Regions from separate parts of the Chromohalobacter sp. genome, predicted to be linked through region 1. Evidence: predicted binding sites of a transcription regulator. Region 1 holds the regulator's gene; each other region holds the start of a gene.
The links. The regulator sigma-54, encoded in region 1, starts transcription at its own class of promoters, with help from an activator protein. The targets are predictions, from matches to a motif close to TGGCACNNNNNTTGCTNT.
Positions count from the first base shown of each region.

Region 2: ABGX75_RS12015 (DUF3305 domain-containing protein) is a predicted target of sigma-54. The motif match lies at 834-851, and genes of this name have one in related genera.
Region 3: ABGX75_RS16145 (P-II family nitrogen regulator) is a predicted target of sigma-54. The motif match lies at 1,039-1,056, and genes of this name have one in related genera.

Region 1 covers NZ_JBDOOX010000012.1:113,506-115,767, reverse strand. Annotated here, with positions in the region: gene lptB (LPS export ABC transporter ATP-binding protein) at 1-346, shown strand, start outside; gene ABGX75_RS10335 (RNA polymerase factor sigma-54) at 471-1,904, shown strand; gene raiA (ribosome-associated translation inhibitor RaiA) at 2,041-2,262, shown strand, end outside.
Region 2 covers NZ_JBDOOX010000012.1:444,792-447,053, reverse strand. Annotated here, with positions in the region: gene ABGX75_RS12020 (formate dehydrogenase accessory sulfurtransferase FdhD) at 1-732, opposite strand, end outside; gene ABGX75_RS12015 (DUF3305 domain-containing protein) at 919-1,350, shown strand; gene ABGX75_RS12010 (DUF3306 domain-containing protein) at 1,355-1,939, shown strand; gene ABGX75_RS12005 (4Fe-4S binding protein) at 2,143-2,262, shown strand, end outside.
Region 3 covers NZ_JBDOOX010000017.1:122,389-124,650, forward strand. Annotated here, with positions in the region: gene ABGX75_RS16135 (YifB family Mg chelatase-like AAA ATPase) at 1-317, opposite strand, end outside; gene ABGX75_RS16140 (accessory factor UbiK family protein) at 481-837, opposite strand; gene ABGX75_RS16145 (P-II family nitrogen regulator) at 1,095-1,433, shown strand; gene ABGX75_RS16150 (ammonium transporter) at 1,461-2,262, shown strand, end outside.

The DNA of each region.
Region 1 (2,262 bases):
CACCCATATCCGCGACAACCCCGGCATGAGCCTCTCCGGTGGCGAGCGCCGCCGCGTGGAGATCGCCCGCGCGCTGGCCACCGAGCCCGCCTTCATCCTGCTCGACGAACCCTTCGCCGGCGTCGACCCGATTTCGGTGGGCGAAATCAAGGGCATCATCCGCCAGCTCCGCGACCGCGACATCGGCGTCTTGATCACCGACCACAACGTGCGGGAAACCCTGGACATCTGCGACAACGCCTACATCGTCGGCGATGGGCAAATCATTGCCGAAGGGCATGCCGACGCCATCCTCGCCAACCAGAAAGTGCGCGACGTCTATCTCGGCCACGAGTTCCGCCTGTGAACGCAAGCCACTGGTATCACGCTTGGCTCATATAAATGGCATGGTTGTTGCTTCCATTCTTGCAACTCACGTCGCTGCGGGATAACGTACGGGCACCGTTTCAGGAAGCGACGACCGACTCTCCATGTCCATGAAACCTACGCTTCAGCTTCGCGTCGGCACCCAGCTGACGATGACGCCTCAGTTGCAGCAAGCGATCCAGCTCTTGCAGCTCTCGACGCTGGATTTGCGTCAGGAGATCCAGCAGGCGCTGGACGCCAACCCCATGCTGGAACTCGAGGAACACTTCGACGAGCGCGAAGTCAGCGAGACGCAGGACGACGACTGGAGCAGCGAGATTCCGGAAGACCTGCCGCTGGACAGCGACTGGAGCGATACCTACCAGGACGCCGGGCTCGGCTCATTGAACGGCAGCGGGGGCAGCGAGGAAGGCCCCGACATCGAACGCAACACGGCGCACACCAGCCTTCACGATCATCTGGGCTGGCAACTGGCCATGACCGACATGACGCCACGCGAACATGCGATCGCCGAGAGTCTGATCGATGCCGTGGGCGCCGATGGCTACCTTACCGTGTCGCTCGAGGAGCTTCTCGATGGGCTGCGCGGTCAGGGGTTGGCCGGCCTCAAGATCGGTGACGTCGAGCAGGTCATGATGCGCGTGCAGCAATTCGACCCCACGGGCGTCGCCGCTCGCGATCTGCGCGAATGTCTCCTGCTGCAGCTGGGCGCCCTGCCCGAGGACATGCCGCTGCTTCCCCAGGCCAAGCGCCTGGTGCGTCAATTCCTCGACGCGCTCGCCGGCAACGACCGCAAGCTGCTCAAACGGCGCCTGCGTCTCGAAGAGGCGGAACTCGACCATATCATCGCCCTCATCCGCACGCTCGACCCGCGCCCCGGTCTGGCCTTCGAGGACAGCGACAACGATTACGTCATCCCCGACCTCATCGCCCGCCGCGTTCGTCAGGAATGGCGCATCGAGCTCAATCCCGACGCCTTGCCGCGCGTCCGCATCCAGCCGGATTACGCCGCTCTGATCAAGCGGGCCGACAAGAGTGACGACAACACCTTCCTCAAGCAGCACCTGCAGGAAGCCAAGTGGCTGCTCAAGAGCCTGTCCAGCCGTAACGACACCCTGTTGCGCGTGGGCCGCGAAATCATGGCCCGTCAGCTCGACTTCCTCGAGCATGGCGAAGAAGCGATGAAACCGTTGATCCTCGCCGATATCGCCGGCGCGGTGGACATGCACGAATCGACCATTTCACGTGTCACGACGCAGAAATTCATTCATACCCCACGTGGCGTGTTCGAGCTGAAATACTTCTTCTCCAGCCATGTGGGCGGCGGCCACGGCGAAGGCGACGCCCATTCCAGCACCGCGATACGCGCCCGGCTGAAGAAGCTGATCGGCGAAGAGCCGCCACGCAAGCCGTTGTCCGACAGCAAGCTCGTCGACCTGCTGGCACAGGACGGCATTCAGGTCGCACGCCGCACGGTGGCCAAGTATCGTGAAGCGATGGGCATCCCCTCCTCCAGCGAACGCAAGCGCCTGGCCTGAGCGCCCAACGTTTGCACCCGTCGACGCCGCTGCGTAGACTCGCCGCGGTCGTCGACACCCAGGCATCGCCCGGGGCTATGCATTGCCCTAAAAAGGGTTACAATCAAAGTGCCAACCGATGGAATAGGAGCGTGCCATGCAAGTCAATATCACCGGTCATCACATCGAATTGACCGATGCCCTGCGCGACTACGTCAATGAAAAGCTCGCACGTCTGGAACGGCATTACGACAACATCACCACCGTTCAAGTCACGTTATCCATCGAAAAGGAACGTCACTTGGCCGCATGCACGCTTCATGCCGCAGGCGCCGACCTGCACGCCGATGTGCAGAGCGACGACATGTACGCTGCCATC
Region 2 (2,262 bases), 330 kb from region 1:
GCCCGAGCGCGAGACCAGCACGCTGATCCCCATCTGCGCGACCTTGAGCACCATTTCCGAGGTCAGCCGTCCCGTGGTGTAGAAAATGTCGGCCGAGGCCAGCTCGGCATCTTCCGGCGCGCCTTCGCCCAGGGCCGCCAGCCACTGCCGACCGGCCAGCGTATCCACCGCATTGTGGCGCCCCACATCCTCGACGAATCCCAGCACCCGATCCTGACGGCACAGGGCACAGCCATGCACGGCGCCGGCGTTGCGATAGGTCTCGTTGAAGCGCCCCAGGTCGTCGAGCAGGCGGTAGAGCACCGCCTGCGACAACGCCGCGTTCGGCAGCGGATGCAGATCGGTGGCGTCGAGCAGACGCCCGAATACGGTGCCTTGGCCACACCCCGTGGTCACGGTTCGCTGCGCCAGGCGTGCATCGAGATCTTCCGGCAAGGCCCGCGTCACCACGGCCGCTGCCTCGACCTCCCAGTCGACCTGCAAGGCCTCGACGTCCTCCACCCGCCTCAGCAAGCCCTGGTTGCGCAGATACCCCAGCACCAGCGCTTCCGGCTCGGCGCCCAGCGTCATCAGAGTGACGATCTCCTGGCGATTCAAGTAGACGGTCAAGGCACGCTCGGCGGCGATGGCCTGACGACGCGACTGGCCGTACTCGTCGGTCACCGTGATTTCCAGCGTGGTTGGCATCCGCGCCCGGCTCAGCACTACCTGGCTCTGCACTGCGTTGGACATGCTTCCTCCTCTTTCGTGACGTCAGGATACCCAAAGCACGACACGCATGCCCAAGGGAAATCCAACTGACGCCACAACGACAGCGTATTTTCCTGCCTGTCAGGCACGCCGCTTGCTATATGATGAAGACACGGGTGATGACGGTCTCGATACCGCCACACGATGCATGCCACAGGGAGACACGAGATGGCGTCCGACGACAATCTGCGACATATCAGCTTCGCGTTGGCGAGCCAGCGCCAGGAGGTCAAGGGGTTTACCTCGCTGGCCTGGCATATCGCCTCCATGGGCTGTCACGACAATGGCCCCTACGTCCTGCCCCTCACGTTGATGTTGACCGAACGCACGGCCTATCGCTTCAACCTCGACTCGCAGCAGCCACGCCTGTTCGTGCGTTGCGAAGCCACCGACGAGGGACCCCAGCCACGCGAGATGACCGCAAGCCAGGATGTCGCCGCCAACTGGCTGGACGGCGACACCCAGGTCCTCGATGCCCCGATGCCACTGGCGATACAAGCCTGGCTCGAGGCCTATCTGGCACGCCACGGCGAGCGCATCGAGGCCGGTCGCAAGAAGAAACGCGCGGGCGCCGGACGCGCTCGCCAGCACCAGGAGTAACCCCATGAGCTTTATGCAACGCTGGTCGCGGCGCAAGCACGAAAGCGCTCACCAGGCGCCGCAGGAGCCCGCCGTCGACGAGACCGAAAGCGACGAAGCCGCCGAGACAGCGCCCGAGCCCTCGACGCGCGCCGCTGCGTTGATTCCCGGCTATGACCCGGAGCGCCCGCTGGACGAACAACTGCCCGATCCCGACGCGCTGGGCGCCGGGGACGACTTCCGAGCCTTCCTGCTGCCGGGTGTCGGCGACATGCTCAAACGCCGCGCGCTGCGCCGCATGTTCAAGGTCGGCAACTACAACGTGCGCGACGGGCTCGACGATTACGACGACGATTATTCGCAACTGACGCAAATGGCGCCCGAGACGGGCGAGCGCATGCGTCAATGGCTGCGTCAGGAACGCGACAAGGTGCTCTCGCCCGACGACCCCGCATCCGAGCCCTCGACAGTGCAGCCTGCCGATCCGGCGGCGGAGGATGACGCGAACGCCACGTCGCCGGAGGACGTGGCCCAGACCGAGCGAAGCGCGCTGGCCGACGAGGAAAAGGCACCAAATGACCCACTCCGGCCCCCGGGTGCGTCAACTTGACCCATCCCGCATGCCGCGACGGGCCTGACGCTCCCTTATCTTGCCCAGCAGGCCCTTCGCTTGCCCGGAGAATGGGAACTTTATCTGCACATGATAGATAGCCCCACGGCACAGGAGCTCGGCACAGATCGAGCCCATCAAACAAGCCACGAAGATGGCATAGCACGACCCTGACCCGTGCCAGACCAAGCTGATGAGGTGACATGCCCCAGTTCATTGATACGCGAGCGCTGAACGACGACGCGCGCAACGCCGCTGCCCGAGAGGCTGCTCTGCAGCAGGTATCATGGCCGCAGAATCTCGCCCCGCCCACCGTGAGCTAC
Region 3 (2,262 bases), on a different contig from region 1:
CACTCGAGCCCCGCCACCGCTTCGCTCGGGATCTGCCCCGAGGCCACCAGGATGCCCAGCGCAATGGGCAGATCGAAGCGCCCGCCTTCCTTGGGCAGATCCGCCGGCGCGAGATTGAGCGTGATGCGCCGCGTGGGGAAATCGAAACCGGCATTGATCAGCGCGCTGCGCACCCGTTCGCGGCTCTCCTTGACCGCTGCCTCGGGCAGGCCGACGATCGCCAGGCCCGGCAGGCCGTTGGTCAGATGCACCTCGACCAGGACGTCCGGCGCCTCCAGCCCCAGCCCCGCGCGCGTGTTGATGATGGCAAGCGCCATGAGCTCCCTCGCGATTGAACCGTAACATTCGCATACACTAATTCATTGCAGACGAGAAAGCACGGGCATCGCGCGCACCGAAACGGCGCCTGGCGGGCAAAGTCATCGAACATCGATGCGGCACATCGCGCCAGGCCGCATCGTCACATCAAGGAGGAGGGGATCAGCTCTCGCGGTCGCCGCCGGACGTTGCGGCGTCGTTGCGGCGCGCGTCGTCATCCGCATCGTCGGCGGCGGGTTCCGCCCCTTCGGCCGCGGCCACCGGCGCGCTCTGTCCCACGTCCAGGGCCGCCTCCAGTGCCGCCACCTGGGCCTCGAGGGATTCGACCCGGGAACGCGTGCGCTGCAGCACTTCCATCAGGATGTCGAAGTCCTCGCGCGAGACCAGCTCCATGCGGTCGAAGGCGCTACGCATCACGCCCTGCACGCTGCGCTGAATGTCTTCCGGCGCGTGCGAGGCGTCCTGGAGGCGGTCGCCGACTTGCTGCGCGAGACGTGAGAAGAGGTCTTGTGTCGCCATGGGGGTTCCCTCGGATTGAACATGTCCTTCTTGTCACAAGCATACGCAAGGCCAGCGGAATACGCATGCGCCATGTTGGTGCACGGCCGGCGCGGCCCTGCACCAACATCCGCCAAACGCTGGCCCGCCCCCCGTGCATGCCTGCCACCACCAGCCCCTTGAGCGCCATAAACGACTGTTTTGTATGGCGCATGACCAATATGGCATAGCTTCTGCGTACTTCCAGAGAGGCGAAAGCCGACAACGGGAGAACTGGCATGAAGCTCATAACCGCCATCATCAAACCCTTCAAGCTGGACGATGTCCGCGAGGCGCTGGCCGACAATGGCGTCCAAGGCATCACCGTCACGGAAGTGAAGGGGTTTGGGCGCCAAAAGGGGCATACGGAATTGTACCGCGGCGCCGAATACGTCGTGGACTTCCTACCCAAGGTCAAGATCGAAATCGCGGTCGAAGAAGACCGGCTGGAAAGCGTGCTGGAAGCGATCAGCAATGCCGCGAACAGCGGCAAGATCGGCGACGGCAAGCTCTTCGTCACGCCGCTCGAAGACGTCATTCGAATCCGTACCGGTGAACGCGGGGCCGACGCCGTATAACGGCGCGGGCTGAAGGAGAGATAATAAATGACTGAAGATATTACACAGCTATCGTACGCGCTCGACACCTTCTACTTCCTGGTCTGCGCCGTACTGGTCATGTGGATGGCCGCCGGTTTCGCCATGCTCGAGGCCGGTCTCGTCCGCGCCAAGAACACGGCGGAGATCCTGACCAAGAACGTGGTGTTGTTCGCCATCTCTTGCACGATGTATCTGCTGTTCAGCTACCACTTGATGTATTCCAGTGGCGCTGGCGGCTTCATGCCGAGCCTGGGCTTCCTGCTGGGCGCCGAGAACACGGCCGACCAGGTCCTGGGCAGCAACGGCGACATCTACTATTCCAACCGGGCCGACTTCTTCTTCCAGGTGGTGTTCGTGGCGACCGCCATGTCGATCGTCTCCGGGGCCGTGGCGGAACGCATGAAACTCTGGGCGTTTCTGGCCTTCGCCGTGGTGATGACCGCGATCATCTATCCGACGTCCGGCTACTGGACCTGGGGCGGCGGCTGGCTCGCCGAGCTGGGGTATTCCGACTATGCCGGCTCGGGCATCGTCCACATGGCCGGGGCGGCCGCGGCTCTGGCCGGGGTGCTGGTACTCGGGCCGCGCAAGGGCAAGTACGGCAAGAGCGGCGCGATCTACGCCATTCCCGGTGCCAACCTGCCGCTGGCGACGCTGGGGACCTTCATCCTGTGGATGGGCTGGTTCGGCTTCAACGGCGGCAGCGAGCTGATGGTCTCCAACATCGATTCCGCCAACAACATGGCGCAGGTACTGGTCAACACCAATGCCGCCGCCGCCGGGGGCGTGATCGCCGCGCTGATCCTCG